2 regions of the Mesorhizobium sp. B4-1-4 genome follow, and region 1 is predicted to be linked to the other one. Evidence: riboswitches for the same ligand, from Rfam matches in the RefSeq annotation. Region 1 holds a riboswitch; the other holds the start of a gene.

The links. A riboswitch is a leader RNA that binds a small molecule or an ion and turns the genes downstream of it on or off. The one in region 1 is predicted to bind glycine.
Region 2: another riboswitch for glycine. It lies ahead of FJW03_RS29860 (D-amino acid dehydrogenase); the one in region 1 lies ahead of gcvT (glycine cleavage system aminomethyltransferase GcvT).

What each region holds. Positions count from the first base shown of each region.
Region 1 covers NZ_CP083950.1:1,596,126-1,603,842, reverse strand. Annotated here, with positions in the region: gene gfa (S-(hydroxymethyl)glutathione synthase) at 27-596, shown strand; gene FJW03_RS07725 (YaiI/YqxD family protein) at 657-1,121, shown strand; gene FJW03_RS07720 (DUF1345 domain-containing protein) at 1,253-1,933, shown strand; gene FJW03_RS07715 (cytochrome b/b6 domain-containing protein) at 2,026-2,907, shown strand; gene FJW03_RS07710 (molybdopterin-binding protein) at 2,909-3,700, shown strand; gene FJW03_RS07705 (IS630 family transposase) at 3,838-4,935, opposite strand; partial or broken gene FJW03_RS07700 (hypothetical protein) at 5,003-5,911, opposite strand; glycine riboswitch at 6,212-6,298, shown strand; gene gcvT (glycine cleavage system aminomethyltransferase GcvT) at 6,448-7,548, shown strand; gene gcvH (glycine cleavage system protein GcvH) at 7,553-7,717, shown strand, end outside.
Region 2 covers NZ_CP083950.1:6,237,534-6,245,250, forward strand. Annotated here, with positions in the region: gene FJW03_RS29820 (M24 family metallopeptidase) at 1-110, shown strand, start outside; partial or broken gene FJW03_RS29825 (IS5 family transposase) at 414-759, shown strand; gene FJW03_RS29830 (hypothetical protein) at 873-1,235, shown strand; partial or broken gene tnpC (IS66 family transposase) at 1,293-2,841, opposite strand; gene tnpB (IS66 family insertion sequence element accessory protein TnpB) at 2,911-3,267, opposite strand; gene tnpA (IS66-like element accessory protein TnpA) at 3,264-3,752, opposite strand; partial or broken gene FJW03_RS29850 (IS5/IS1182 family transposase) at 3,777-3,869, shown strand; gene FJW03_RS29855 (hypothetical protein) at 4,218-4,394, opposite strand; gene FJW03_RS29860 (D-amino acid dehydrogenase) at 4,414-5,667, opposite strand; glycine riboswitch at 5,807-5,896, opposite strand; partial or broken gene FJW03_RS29865 (ATP-binding protein) at 6,101-6,481, opposite strand; partial or broken gene FJW03_RS29870 (IS630 family transposase) at 6,571-7,513, shown strand.

The DNA.
Region 1 (7,717 bases):
TGTGGCGAAACCTGGGAGGAGAAGAAATGGCGGAGAAACTGCATCCGAAAATCGACAATGGGCTGCCCAAGGAAAGTGCGAGCTTTGCCGGCGGCACGCTGGTCTGCCTTTGCACCAGCAATCCGGTGAAGGTGAAGGTCAAGGGCCAGATCGCGCACAATCATGCTTGCGGCTGCACCAAATGCTGGAAGCCCGAAGGCGCCGTATTCTCGGTGGTCGCGGTTGCCGGCACTGGCGATGTCACCGTCACCGAGAACGGCGACAAGCTCAAGGTGGTCGACCCGGCAGCGCTCATCCAGCGCCATGCCTGCACCGGCTGCGGTGTCCACATGCACGGGCCGGTCGAGCGCGATCATCCGTTCAAGGGCCTGACCTTCATCCACCCCGAGCGCTTCGAGGAGGATGGCTGGTCGCCGCCGGGCTTCACCGCCTTTGTCTCCTCGATCATCGAATCCGGTGTCGATCCGGGTCGTATGGACGGCATTCGCGGCCAACTGAAGTCGATCGGGCTCGAACCCTATGATTGCCTCAATCCCGGGCTGATGGACTACATGGCCACCTGGACGGCCAAGAGGTCTGGCGCCCTGCCGGCATGATTCTGTGAAATTCCGTGCGGGGCCGGATATGTTTCCGGCCCCGCACGTCCTGGAGAGACAATGTCCGCACCCGCCATCTACGTCGATGCCGACGCATGCCCGGTCAAGGCCGAGATCGAGAAAGTCGCCGACCGCCATGGCATCGTCGTCACCCATGTCTCCAATGGCGGTCTGCGTCCATCGCGCGACCCGATGATCCGCAACGTCGTCGTCTCCAAAGGCGCCGACGCCGCCGATGACTGGATCGTCGAGAACGCCAAGCCCAATGATATCGTGACAGCGGATATTCCGCTCGCCGCCCGCTCGGTAGCGCTTGGTGCGCATGTGCTTGGGCCCACCGGACGTCCCTTCACGCCGGAAACGATCGGCATGGCGGTGGCCATGCGCGACCTCAAGCAGCATTTGCGCGAGACAGGCGAAAGCAAGGGCTACAATGCAAGCTTTGCGCCCCAGGATCGGTCCCGGTTCCTTGGCGAGCTCGACCGTATCTTGCGGCGCGCGCTGAAATCCGCCACACCCAGCTAAAGCAATTCCAGGAAAAGTGCATAGCGGTTTTCCGTCCGGAATTGCGTCAAACCAAGAATTAGCGGTTTGCCATTTCCTTGAAAACGGTGAACTGGCCTAGAAGCAGAGCGCCATTCAAGGTGGAGACCGCCATGGCCGCCGAAACCCCTCCAATCAAGAAGCCGGTGCAGCGGCACATGTTGTTTGTGCTGTCGGCGTGCATCGGTGTCTTTGCGCTCCTCGTGGCCTTGCTCCTTCATGCCCCGCTTGCCTATTCGATCGGTGCCAACGCCTTCTTTGCCGCCTACGTCATACTGGTCGTCGCCCAGATGCCCAAGCTCACCGGCACCTATCTTAGCAAGAATGCGCGCGCCACCGATCAGCCGGTGCTGGTCATCTTCGCGGTCACGCTCGTCGTCGTCGGCCTCGCCATCATCTCATTGTTCCTGTTGATCAACCAGAAGGACAAAGGCCATCCCATCGAGCTTGGCTTCGCGCTGCTGTCGATCCCGCTCGGCTGGTTCACCATCCATGCCATGGCCGCGCTCCACTATGCCCATGTCTACTGGATGGACGGCGAAGAGGTCGATGCCGGTACCAAGAAGAAAATCCCCGTCGGGGGCCTGCTGTTTCCCGGCGAAAAAAGGCCGGAAGGCTGGGATTTCCTCTATTTCTCCACCGTCATTGGCATGACCGCGCAGACCGCCGACACCAACATCTCGACGACGCATATGCGCCGGGTCGTGCTTGTCCACTCGATCCTGTCGTTCTTTTTCAACACCGTCATCGTCGCTGCCGCCGTCAACCTCGCCGTCAGCCTGGGCGGTTCGTAATAAATCCGTGATCGGATGAAACATCGGTTTGGATCGCAACGTATCAGGAGGACAATGGACGCGCAGGTCGCGTCCAAGGGAGATGAGACAAGATGGAACCCCTTGCCAGAAGCCAATCCGAAATTGGAACGCGCGTTCCCGCTTCGGGTGACAAGACGCTGATCTACCGTCAGTCGCGCTGGACGCGACTGACGCACTGGATCTGGGCCATCTCGCTGTTCTTCATGCTGCTTTCCGGCCTGCAGATCTTCAATGCCCGGCCGCAGCTCTATATCGGCAAGCAATCCGGCTTCGGCTACAACAACACTATCTTCGAGATCGGCGCCGAGAACACCAATGCTGGCCCACGCGGCTACACCGCGATCTTCGGGCATCGCTTCGACACGACTGGCGTTCTCGGCTGGTCAGGTCCGGCCGGTGGCGAGACGGCGCGCGGTTTCCCATCCTGGGCGACCATCCCTTCCTACTATGATCTCGGCACGGCCCGCGTGGTGCATTTCTTCTTCGCCTGGATCCTGACGACGACCTTGATCGTCTGGCTGGTCGCCAGCCTGATCAACGGCCATATCCGGCGCGACCTCGCCCCGCGCCTCGACGACCTCAAGCGCTTGCCCCAGGACATCATCGATCATGCCAGGCTGAAGTTCCACCACACGCGCGAATACAACACGCTGCAGAAGATGGCCTATGGCGGCGTCCTCTTTGTTCTGCTGCCGCTGATGGTCATCACCGGCCTTGCCATGTCGCCGAGCATGAATTCGGTGCTGCCGTACCTCAACGACCTGCTCGGCGGCCGGCAGACGGCGCGCACCATCCATTTCACCGTCATGGCGCTGCTGGTTGCCTTCTTCGTTATCCACATCCTGATGATCCTCGCCGCCGGACCGATCAACGAGCTGCGTTCCATCATCACAGGCTGGTACCGCACTGATCCCCCAGCGCATGACGACAAGCCCGCCGAGAGGAGTGCGTGACATGACAAAATTCGAAATCAGCCGCCGCAAGTTTCTGACCGCGGCCAGCCTTGGCGCCTCCGGCATCATGCTGTCGGGTTGCGACGCCTTCGACAGTCAGCTCGGCCTCGGCGGAGGCCTGCGCGGTTTCCTCGAGAACGCAAATGGCCTGACGTACCGCGCGCAACGCCTGCTCGCCGGGCGCGATAGGCTGGCGCCGGAATTCACGGAAGCCGACATCCGCCAGCCGCAGCGGCCGAACGGTGTCACCGCGCCGGATGACGATATCTACAAGGGCCTTCTCGCCAACAATTTCGCCGACTGGCGATTGGAGGTTTCAGGCCTTGTCGAGAAGCCGCTGTCGCTGAGCCGCGAGCAGCTCCAGAACATGCCGAGCCGCACCCAGATCACGCGTCACGACTGCGTCGAGGGCTGGAGTTGCATCGCCAAATGGACCGGCACGCCATTGTCGCTGGTGCTGGACCAGGCCGTCGTCAAGCCGCAGGCGCGCTACGTGATGTTCCACTGCCTTGACACGATCGACCGCGGCCTGTCCGGCGACGTGAAATATTACGGCACGATTGATCTGATCGACGCTCGCCATCCGCAGACGATCCTTGCCTACGGCCTGAATGGCAAACTCTTGACGGTCGAGAATGGCGCGCCGCTGCGCGTCCGCGTCGAGCGCCAGCTTGGCTACAAGATGCCGAAATATCTCTCCAGGATCGAACTGGTCGACGGTTTCGCCGGCGTCGGGGGCGGCCGCGGCGGCTATTGGGAAGACAATGGCTACGACTGGTATGGTGGTATTTGATAGTCAGAGAGAGAATAGTGGCCTGACATCGACGGCTTAACAGCCAATACTCAAGCAACCTTTTCGAGCAGCGGCTTTAGAGCTGGATGAATCTCCGGCGAGGCATGCTTGATCAGGGTCAGCAATGCGCGCTCGTTCTAGTCACCTGAATCTGAAGTTCGGTTCATTGTCTTCTGGCAGAAGCGCTTGACCGACGCGAGGATTTGGTCGGCGGATTTGACCCATTTGTATGGGGTCGGGTTCTCGTTGTGGGTTTCGATGAAGGCGTCGATATCAGCTTCCAGTTCTGCGGTGGAACGGTGTACGCCGCGCTGCAACTGCTTTCGCGTCAGCTCTGCGAACCACCGCTCGACCTGATTGATCCAGGATGCCGACGTTGGCGTGAAGTGAACATGCCAGTGTGGACGGCGCGCGAGCCAAGCCTTGATCCTCGGCGTCTTGTGGGTCGCATAGTTGTCCATCACCAGATGCACGTCCGGGCCATTGGGCATTTCGGTGTCGATCCGCTTCAGGAAGTCGAGGAATTCGGTGGCCCGGTGACGCTTGTAGCAATGACCTATCACCGCCCCAGTGGCAACATCGAGCGCGGCGAACAGAGAAGTCGTGCCGTTGCGAACATAAGTATGAGTACGCCGTTCGGCGACGCCCGGTGCCATAGGCAGAACCGGCTGCTCGCGATCCAATGCCTGGATTTGCGATTTCTCATCCACGCATAGCACGATCGCCCGGTCCGGTGGTGACATATAGAGGCCGACGATGTCCTGCACCTTATCAACGAAGAGCGGATCGGAGGAAAGCTTGAATGTCTCGGTACGATGCGGCTGCAGGCCAAACGCGGTCCAGATCCGACGGATGGTGGTATGAGAAAGGCCGCGGTCGGCTGCCATCGAACGGATGGACCAGTGCGTGGCATCCTTGGGAGTGGTGTTCAACGTACGCTCGACGACCTGAGCAACCTGGGCATCGGAGACAGTTCGCGGTCGACCGGTACGATATTCATCTGTCAGCCCTTCAATACCATCCTGTACGAACCGACGGCGCCACTTGCCAACCGTGTGCTCGTGAACACCCAGGCGTTCGGCAACGTCTTTGCTTTGCAAACCCTGCGCGCACAGCAAGACCATCCGGCATCGATCCGACAAGGAGCGCGGCGCCTTATGCCGGCGCACCTGAGATTCGAGGAAACCTCTATCCGCGTCGCTTAGAACGACAAGGTCCGCCTGCCTGCCAGCCATGAATCAAACTCCTGCTCTTGTGACAGAAGCCAAACAAAATGAAGCTTACTTTTGTTCCAGGGGACTAGAGGGGCCGATTCAGCCCGATATGCTCTGCCAGCCATTTGGCTTCGCCGGCATCGATCGTTTCGGCGCGCCGGGCCAAGGCCTCCGCTGCCCTGTTCTTCGCCTCTCATTCGGCTTCGATGTCATCCGGGGACCGGTAGGCCTCGATCATTCCGGCAAGGCCACCGGAGACCATGTGGCTGAAGAAGCCGCCGATTTCCACATCCGCATGCTCAACGAAAGTTTCCTGGCGCAAAGCCACGTCACGAGTCGGCGCTTCATAACCGGCCGAGCACATGACGAAGTTGGCGATTGCCTTGACGAACAATTCGTTCCAGGAAGGATCGTTGTTGGCTTGGGCGGTCTGTTCATTGATCCTGAACAGCACCTCGGCCTCGCCGCGGGTAATGGCGATGTTGCCGTCACCGCCATGGGCATAGAGGATACGGCGCAGGAGCTCGACCTCCGCCTTGGCGATCAATCCCGGGACCAGCGCACCGCCCAGCATCAGCGGCCCCTTGCCGTCGACGACGGCGTGGGCGACCTGCTCCAGTGCATAAACGCAAAGACGGCCCGGCGATGATTTCGCCTCTTCCAGCACATGGACCAGCAATTCGAGTTCGGTCCGGCTGTCGACCATGCCGTCTCGGGAGATCGTGCGGATCAGCCAGTCGGCGTTGTCCTGCGAGATGTAGCCCTCTGGCCTTTCCTGATGGACGATGTAATCGGTCACCGCCTCGACAAAGAATGGCGCCCACTCCGCGCATTTGTCCCGCGCCGTCTGGTCGAGCGCGAACAAGGCCTCGGCCTCGCCACGCGTGACGATACCATCGGCGAACACGTCGCGGCGCAGCATCACAACATCCTGCGGAGTAATGCTGATCTTTGATGTCAGCCCCGCCACCGGCGCGCTCATGATCAATTCGCCCATTTGTCGCCCCCGTCCACGCAACGCGTCACATCAGCCTGCTATATCAGGAGTGTCTTGAAAAACCGGCAAATGGCGTGGTTAGCAAAGACTTGTCGGCCCATGCATGTCGCCCAAAAGCATGCGCTCGGGCGCGACCCGAGGTGTGCAGCGGTTTTGGGAGAGCGACATGCATCAGAACAAATATCCAAAGCGCATCGGCCAAACCCGCTTCAGCACGACGCGCTTTAGATGTCGCTGGGAGGTGACAAGGTGTCGCCGACGGGCTATGGATGGCGCGTCGAGGGCTCAGGCTTTGAGTCCTACCTGTTTGCGGGAGAGAGCAGCGAGAGCTGCCGCCGAAGGGGAAATCGCCCGAAATCTCTCAGGCAAAAGAACCGTGGACGGGAAAGACACTCTGGAAAGTCGGGGCTTGCCCCCGCGCCGAAGGTGTAAGCGCCGCTGACGGAGTTCCGGCTGCGCGAGTCTCTCAGGCTTCAGACAGAGGGGCACGGACTGGTCGCCATTCGCGGCCGATTGCGTGCGACTCTGGAGACGACATGACGGGCGACGACGATAAACACCTCCCCCTTGAGGATATCCACACGGCCGCAGGCGCGCGCTTCGGCGCCTTTGCAGGCTGGTCGATGCCGCTGACCTACCCGGCCGGCGTCATGAAGGAACATCTGCATACCCGCGAGCACGCGGGTCTCTTCGACATCTCGCACATGAAACTGTTCGAGGTCAGTGGGCCGCAAGCCGTTGCGCTGCTCGACCGCGCCTGCCCGCTGGATGCCGGCGCGCTCGAAATTTCGCAATCCAAACTGACGTTCTTCCTCAACGAAGCCGGCGGCATTCTCGACGACCTGATCGTTACCCGGCTCGGCGCCGATCGCTTCATGGTGGTCGCCAATGCCGGCAACGCCGTCGCTGACGAAAAGCACCTGCGCGAACTTGCAGCCGGTTTCGACGCCATGGTCGAGCCGCTCGACCGCGTCTTCCTGGCCATCCAGGGGCCCGAGGCCTGGGCAGCGCTGTCCCGTGCCGGGATCGAAACCGGCTCGTTGCTGTTCATGCACGGTGTCGAACCCAGGAAGAACTGGTTCATGAGCCGGTCCGGCTATACCGGCGAGGATGGTTTCGAGATCGGCCTGCCGGAGCCCGACGCGCGCGACCTCGTCGCGAAGCTGTTGGAAGATGAGCGCGTGCTCTGGATCGGTCTTGCCGCGCGCGACAGCCTGCGGCTGGAAGCCGGACTTTGCCTGCATGGCCAGGACATCACACCGGAGACAGACCCCGCCGCGGCGGCGCTGATGTGGGCTATTCCGAAGGAGATCAGGGCTTCCGGCGCCTTTATCGGCGCCGATGCCTTGCGCGCCGCCGTGGAACGCGGCCCGGCGCAAAAGCGCGTCGGGCTGAAGCCGGAAGGCCGCCAGCCGGTGCGCGCCGGCGCGGCGCTGTTTGACGCCGACGGCCACCCTGCCGGCCATGTCACCTCGGGCGGCTTCGGCCCCTCGGCCGGTCATCCGGTCGCCATGGGCTATGTCGCGGCGCCGCGGGCAAAGCCCGGAACACGGATTTTCGCCGACGTGCGCGGCACGAAAATCCCTGTCGACGTCAGTTCCCTGCCCTTCACACCGCATCGCTACCGCAAAGGATAATCTCATGGCAAAGACCTATTTCACCGCCGATCACGAATGGCTCAGCGTCGAGGGTGGCGTCGCCACCGTCGGCATCACCGATTACGCGCAGGAGCAGCTCGGCGACCTCGTCTTCGTCGAACTGCCCGAGACCGGCCGGAAGCTTGCCAAGGGCGATACCGCGGTCGTG
Region 2 (7,717 bases), 1.6 Mb from region 1:
TGCTATTCGGCGAGAAAGGACACATCATTGGGTGCAGCGATCACATATTGGTAACGGAACGGGGCGCAGAAAGCCTTAGCGGCGCGCCACGCACGCTCTATCGCGTCTGATCATGAGCCCGTTGCATAAACACGGCGTTGAATCTTCTGGATTTCCGGCCGAGCAACTGCGCTGAAGCGTCTCCATACATGGTCGCGCGAACAGACGTGGTGCAGCCGGTGTGCGCTGCGAGGAGATCCGGCAGGTCGCGCGGTCCTCCGTCAGCCCGACAATGTTGAGATCCGGGACCTTGGAGCAGCCGACGCCCGAGGAAGTGTGGACTCTTGGGATTACCAAGAGTGATGAAATCAAATTCAAGGCTGACTTTTGGAGGCAGCCATGGGAGTTCTGGACTGTCTGATCCTTCGGGATGATCAGGGAGCGGAAACCGCATGTTCGTTGAAGCGGTTTGGTGGATCGTGCGAACGGGCTTGCCTTGGCGCAACCTGCCTGAGGTGTTCGGCGATTGGAACAGTGTCTTTCGCAGTTCAGTCGCTGGAGCCACAAGGGCATCTGGCGCATCTTCGCCGCGATTGCGGATGATCCGGACTTTGAATGCCTGATCGTCAATTCCATCATCATCCGCGCCCACCAGCACGCCTCGGGCGCAAAAAGGGGGCTGAAGATCAGGCCCTTGGCCGTTCTCGTGGCGGCCTGAGCACCAAGATCCACATGGCCGTGCGTGGGCTGGGATGCCTGGTCCGCTTCACGCCCAGCGCCACCTGGTTCGTAAGCGTCGTCTGGAACGCACCCGCGTCTAAAAAAGCTCAACGCGTCGTTCAACATCATGAGTGCCGAAGGGTATAATGGGACCAGACAACGAGGAGAGCTCTATGAAAGTCGAAACGAAACTCAGAATTGAACGAGGCGACGTGTGCGTAGCCGACAGGCTGGACGAGGCATTCAACCTGGTTACCGGGCATGAGCTTCCGGAAGCGGACCAGAAGCCCTTTGGTCGGATAAGAGGCAATGACTTTGGGATGGAGGACGCTGAGCGCGCTGTCGCAATCGTCCATAGCCGGAGCGCCCAGATACTGAAGCAGGCAGACACTGCCGATGTCTTTAAGGATCCGGCGCTTCAAGCTATCTGGGCCGATGGGCAGCGAATGGCAGCGGGGCTTGCTGTGCGGAAGGCAGACGAGTTCATGTCCGCTCTCAGGGATGATGTCCGCGAAGCCACAGGTAGCAATGACTAACTGCGCCCTTTCAAAATTGCTTGGGCATAGCCGTTTACTTAGGATCGCGTCGTACTTTCACTGAACCTTGCTGTGCAAAGCTCTCGGTGCGAGGGCGCGGTTGGAATAGGCCCAGGGCAGAAGTTCGTCGATCTGGCTGTTGGGATGTCCGCTGACGATCCTGGCGAGCACGTCCGCGAGGTAGGCAAGTGGCTCGACTCTATTGAGCTTGCACGTTTCGATGAGCGAGGCGACGACGGCCCAGTGCTCGGCACCACCGTCCGATCCGGCGAAGAGGGCGTTCTTTCGGTTGAGCGCGATCGGGCGGATCGACCGCTCGACGGTATTAGAGTCGATCTCGATGCGTCCGTCGTCGAGGAAGCGGGTGAGTCCCTCCCAGCGTGACAGCGTATAGCGGATTGCCTCGGCGAGCTTGGTCTTCTGGCTGATCAGGCCGAGCTTCTCGCGCAGCCACGGCTCGAACTCGACCAGGATCGGCCGGCTCCTTTCCTGGCGCACAGCACGACGGGCGTCTGCTGGCTGGCGGCGGATGTCGTCCTCCACGCGATAGAGCTCTGCGATGCGCCGGAGCGCCTCGCTGGCGATCGGCGCTGGGCCGGCTGCGGCGAGTTCGTAGAAGCGCCGGCGCACGTGTGCCCAGCAGAAGGCGAGCGTTGCGCCGCTCTTGTCGGCGAGCACGCGATAGCCGCCATAGCCGTCGACCTGCAGGATTCCGGTGAAGCCCGCCAGATGGGCGATCGGTCGCTCGGCCTTGCGGTCCGGCGCATAGACATAAGCGACGCCAGGTGGGTCGCTCCCCTGCCATGGCCGATCGTCGCGAGCGTAGGCCCAGAGCTGCCCGGTCTTGGTCTTGCCGCGGCCGGGATCCAGCACCGGCGCCGTGGTCTCGTCGGCAAAGAGCTTCGGCGAGGCTTTCAGCTTCTCCAGCAGCCGCTCGTGGACCGGACGCAGATGCCAGGCGGCGCGGCCGACCCAGTCGCCGAGGGTGGAGCGATCCAGATTGATGCCCTGCCGGGCGTAGATCTGCGCCTGGCGATAGAGCGGCAGGTGATCGGCATATTTGGAGACCAGAACCTGCGCGACGGTGGCCTCGGTCGGCAGACCGCCTTCGATCAGCCGGGCGGGCGCCGGAGCCTGCACGACCCACGTCCTCGCAGGCACGACAGGCATATTTGGGCCGCCGTACGACGATCACGCGCAGTTGCGCCGGCACGATGTCGAGCCGTTCGCTAACGTCTTCGCCGATCCGATGAAGTCCGTCGCGGCAGCATGGGCAGGCATGGTCCTCGATGTCGACGACCATCTCGATGCGAGGCAGATGCGCCGGCAGCGCACCCCGGTTCGCCCGCCGCTTTGCGGTGCGCTCCCTGCGCGTGGCAGGATCGGCACGCTCGGCCTCTTCCTCGCCTGCCGCCTCGATCTGTTCGGCCTCCTCAAGGCCAAGCAGCAGTTGATCTTCGGGCAGGCTCTCGGCCCGGCGGCCGAAGCGGTGACGCTGCAATTCCTTGATGATCTGGGTCAGGCGAGCATTCTCGACATCGCGCGCCAGGACCATCGCCTTCAGCACATCCGGATCGTCGGGAAGCTGGTCCGCTGTCATCGCCATGATCGGATCAGACCATATTCGCCAGTTCCGGGCGACAGCGGAATCCAGGCTGATTCACTTGGTCGCGGATCAACCCGCCTGCGCCGGAGCGCGCGTCCGGCGGGCTTCATGAACCCGCCGCCAATCAAGCCCTTCAAGCAGCGCCGACAACTGAGCGGCCGTCAGCCGCATCACGCCATCCTGCACTTTCGGCCAACGGAACTCGCCATCCTCCAGCCGCTTCGCATAGAGGCAGACGCCGGTGCCGTCCCAGAAGATCAGCTTGATCCGATCCGTTCGTTTCGCCCGGAACACGTAGACTGCACCGCTGAACGGATCGGCGCCCATCGTCTCGCGCACCAACGCAGCCAGCCCCTCCGCACCCTTGCGGAAGTCTACCGGCTTCGTTGCCACCATGACCTTGACGGCGCCCGTCGGCCCGATCACGAGGTTGCCTTCAGTGCACGGATCACCGCCGCAACCGTCTTGGCGTCGGCTCCCCGGCCGACCCGCATGGCGATGCCGTCAATCTCAAGCTCGATCACGCCAGCATCTCGGGTCGCCTTCCGCTTCCGCGGCTGCGCTGGACGCGTCGGCGCGGGTTCCGGAGCCGGCGCCGTCACCACCGCCGGAACAAAGAGCGGTTCAGGTGCCGACGCCGTCAACGGCTGACGAGCGGCCCGACGCCACGCGAACAGTTGCTGCGGAGACAAGGCATAGCGCCTGGCCACCGCGCTCACGGTCTCGCCAACCTCGTAGCTTTCCGCCACGATCCGCGCCTTCTCATCCGGCAGCCATTCTCGCCGCCGACCGGCGCCAGTGAAGATCTCAAGCCGACGAACCGGCTCTTCATCCCTGGACTTAAGCGTAAGCTCTGAAATCGTCATGTGTCGAAGCCCTCGAGGCCTTCGAACATCGTTCCTTCCGGTCATGTGCGAAAGGTGCTGTCAGAACACCGCTTACCCTGGTTCCGCCACGTCGCAACGCGTTTCGAAAAGACCGCAAGGCACTATCCCGCCGTCATAACCATCGCCGCTACAATTCTATGACTCAGATAACTGTTCACACTTCCTAGTAGACCCATCGGATGAGGTAATCTGGGATGCCCGGCAATTGTTATCGAGCTTCTTCTTGATGTCCTCAGGCGTCCAGTTTTGTTCCGAGACGACCAGTACCGACAGGATGTCGTCCAGCCTTGGCGAGCATACCGCGCATTCATCACCGGCACGACGAGCTGCGGGCCTGCAATCATCTCGATCTCCGGATTGACGGTCTTCATCCCGATGCTGAAGTCGAGACCCTCCGGCACGAGATAACCGATCACGGTCAGGCATGTCGTCCGGGGTCCACGTCCAGGTTGCCAATCGTCTATTTTCTCCTGGATATTCTGGCGGTTCTTAATGGAATTCGTGGTTGCGAGGGCTGAGATCGTCCACTGTCGCGGAGAAAGATGACCAGGAGGCCGAAGTGCCAATGCCCGTATACGGCTGCGCCTCGTCGCGCATGAAGTCGTGGAGTTCCCGCTCGATCTCCAGTCTGGCGATTTCGACGCGCGGCGACCTTGTTTTGGGCATGTGGTCTGGGCCTTCTCGCCTACGCCGCCGAACGGGCTTCAACGGGGAACTCTGCGGCCACGGTCTGTACTAAGGCGGCCGATGTCGCAGAGGACAGCGTCCAGCCAAGGTGGCCGTGGCCCGTGTTATAGAACACGCCCGGTGAACGGCCCGCGCCGACACGCGGCAGCATGTTGGGCATCATGGGGCGCAAGCCGGCCCAGGGCACCACGCTATTGGTGTTCACTCCCGGGAATAGCGTGCGCGTCCAGTCCACTAAGGGCCGTACGCGATCATCCCGGATGTCCCTGTTCAACCCGTTGAACTCCGCAGTTCCCGCAACGCGGAAGCGGCTGGTGCCGAGCCGGCTAGTGACGATCTTCGCGCGGTCGTCCAGGATGCTGACCCACGGGGCGGCATTCTGGGCTGTCTCGTCGTCCAATTGGACGGTGACCGAGTAGCCCTTGACAGGATAAATGTTAAGACGGTCGCCTAGCATCGCGGCGAAGTCGCGGCTATTGGAGCCCGCGCATACCACGACCGCGTCGGTTTCGAGGTCTAGCCCGAGCGTCTGGCCATCGACCCTACGCGTCGTGTAGCTCAGCCGGAAGCGGCTGCCGCGAGCGATACGCGTGACCGTCGCGTCATAGATGAACTTACCGCCGCGCCTTTCGCAGGCTCGGGCTAGAGCGGTCGTGTATTTGTGGATGTCACCGGTCGAATCCGACGGAGTATAGAACCCGCCGTAGAACCGCCCGTGCAGCGCCGGTTCTATGGATGTAATCTCTTCCCCTGAGACCGGATGGCGGTCGAGTCCGCCCTCGACGAGCATCTTGTTGACTCTTGCGGCATGCTCGAAACCGGCCTTGTCCCAATGGACATGGAGAATGCCGCGGCGGACGTGGTCGAACTCAATGCCTTCGCGTTCGGCGATCTCGAACATGTGCTTGCGAGCGGCGATTGCCAGCTTCGTGGTGGCGACAGTATTCTCACGGTAGCCGGGGATATTGGATACGAACTCCGCGAGCCAGCTGTACTTGTGCCAGTTCGGGGATGGATTCATAAGGAGCGGTGCATCCCGAAGGAGCATCCATTTGATGCCCTTGAAGATTGTCGACCAGTGGTTCCAAACTTCCGCATTGCTCGCGGATAGCTGACCGCCATTGGCAAAGGAGGTCTCCATCGCCGCATAGCGCTGGCGTTCCACCACGGTGACATCATAGCCGTGGTCCAAAAGGGCATAAGCCGTCGACACACCGGTGATACCGGCGCCGATCACGACAATCTTGGGCATTTCACTCTCCATACAGAACAGTGGGCACAGACGGTCACGCCCGCGGCTGGTCCCCAAATCTGTCTCTATACCTGAGAGCTTGACCGGAAGGCTCCGGCGTTCCCCTTCGGTGGGCACTCGGGTGCCTCTCTCCAGATCGTTCGGCGGTCCGGTCACTTTTGCCTGAGAGTTTCCTTGGGGGGTTGCTCCGTCGGCGCCAGCATTCGCCAGTCTCTCCCGTTCCGCTTGCTGAACCTCACCATGCTAATGCGGCGCGCTGCGTAAGTCATCGGCAAACGGAATCTATTTCTGAAACAACTGTCACACATTGTTGGGACAGATGAAATGAAGCCTACGACGGCGGCACTTAGCAGATGCGCACCGGCCGCTTATTATACGCGGCGATCTCGGAGGAACTTGCGCGACAATCTGGATGGGACACGCTGCCAAGCGGTCATTGCTCTTCTAATCGACGCGGCGCGTTAATCTGGGTCCCCTCGTTAATTGTCGCGTAGACCGGAGGCCGTCCGCCCTGTCGTTTTGCTTCCATAGCGGAGCGGCGACGATAGCTCTCGACCTTCATTCCGAAGATTGTGGCGTGATGAACGAGGCGGTCTACCGCTGCGAGCGGCATGGCATGGCGGGATCTGCAAAAACTCGATTCCATTCCAAAAAAGGCTATTTGCGGTCAGCAGGATTGAACGCCGTTTGTAGCGTGCTGAAATGCGTTCGAAGAGAACGCTGGTCTCTGCCTGGTCCTTTGCCACGTAGGCGAGATCGTCGAGGATAAGCAGATCGAACCGTTGAGCTTGTTGATGGCGGATACCAGCTGCAGCTAGAGCACGTCCTGAGATCGATGAATCGATTGTGATGTGACAGCTGCGTTTTGTGCTGATTCAACATCCACCTCGATGGAGGTGGACGATGGGAAGAGCATTGAGCGTGGATCTTCGGTCGCGGGTCTTGAAGGGTTCGGACGAGGGCATGTCGGCGCGGCAAGCGGCGGCGCGGTTCGGCGTGGGAGTATCCAGCGCGATCCGCTGGATTGCGCGGGCCAAGATCGGCGAACTGGCGCCACGCCCGCAGGGCCGCCGCCGTGCCTCCAGCCTCAACGCGCATGAAGCCTTCATCGTCGGGCTGATCGGGGAGCGCAAGGACATCACGCTGAACGAGATGGTGGAGCTGCTCGTCGCCGAGCAGTCGGTGCGGATCAGCCGCAGTGCCTTGAGCGCTTGGCTTCGCGGCCACGGCTGGACGTTCAAAAAAAGTCCGCGCACGCACTGGAGCAGGATCGCCCCGACATCCTGAAGCGGCGCCGGGACTGGTTCGACGGCCAACTCGATCTCGATCCGGCGAAGCTCGTGTTCATCGATGAGACCGGCCTCTCCACAAAGATGGCCCGCCTGCGTGGAAGAGCACTGTGCGGCGAACGCTGCCGGGCCGGCGTGCCGCATGGTCATTGGAAAACCACGACCTTCACGGGCGCGCTGCGGCTGACCGGCATGACCGCGCCATTCGTCTACGACGGCGCCATGAACGGCAATGGTTCCTTGCCTATGTCGAGCAAGTGCTGGTCCCGACATTGTCGCCTGGCGACGTCGTCATCATGGACAACTTGCCCGCCCACAAAGCCGCTGGCGTACGGGACGCAATTGAGACCGCCGGTGCGAGGCTGATGTTCCTTCCGCCCTACAGCCCCGACTTCAACCCCATCGAGAACGCCTTTGCCAAGTTCAAAGCGCTGTTGCGCGCCAAGGCCGAGCGGACCATCGCCGCCCTGTGGAACACAGTCGGCGCCGTTGTCGATCTTTTCACCCCAGCCGAATGTGCCAACTACTTCAAAGCCGCAGGATATGAACCGGATTAAACAGGACGTGCTCTAGAGCACTTCACGCAGCGGATGGGCTACGCGCCACGGCTCGCGTGCGTCATCAACGTCGCCAAAGGGGCCGAGAAGCGACTCATGCGGAATTTCTCCTAACCTTCGACGAGGATGAGCGACATGGCTGTGCTCCGAATCAAGCAAGCACCCATGGAATCAGCCAATCAGCAATCCGAAAGTCCGTTAACC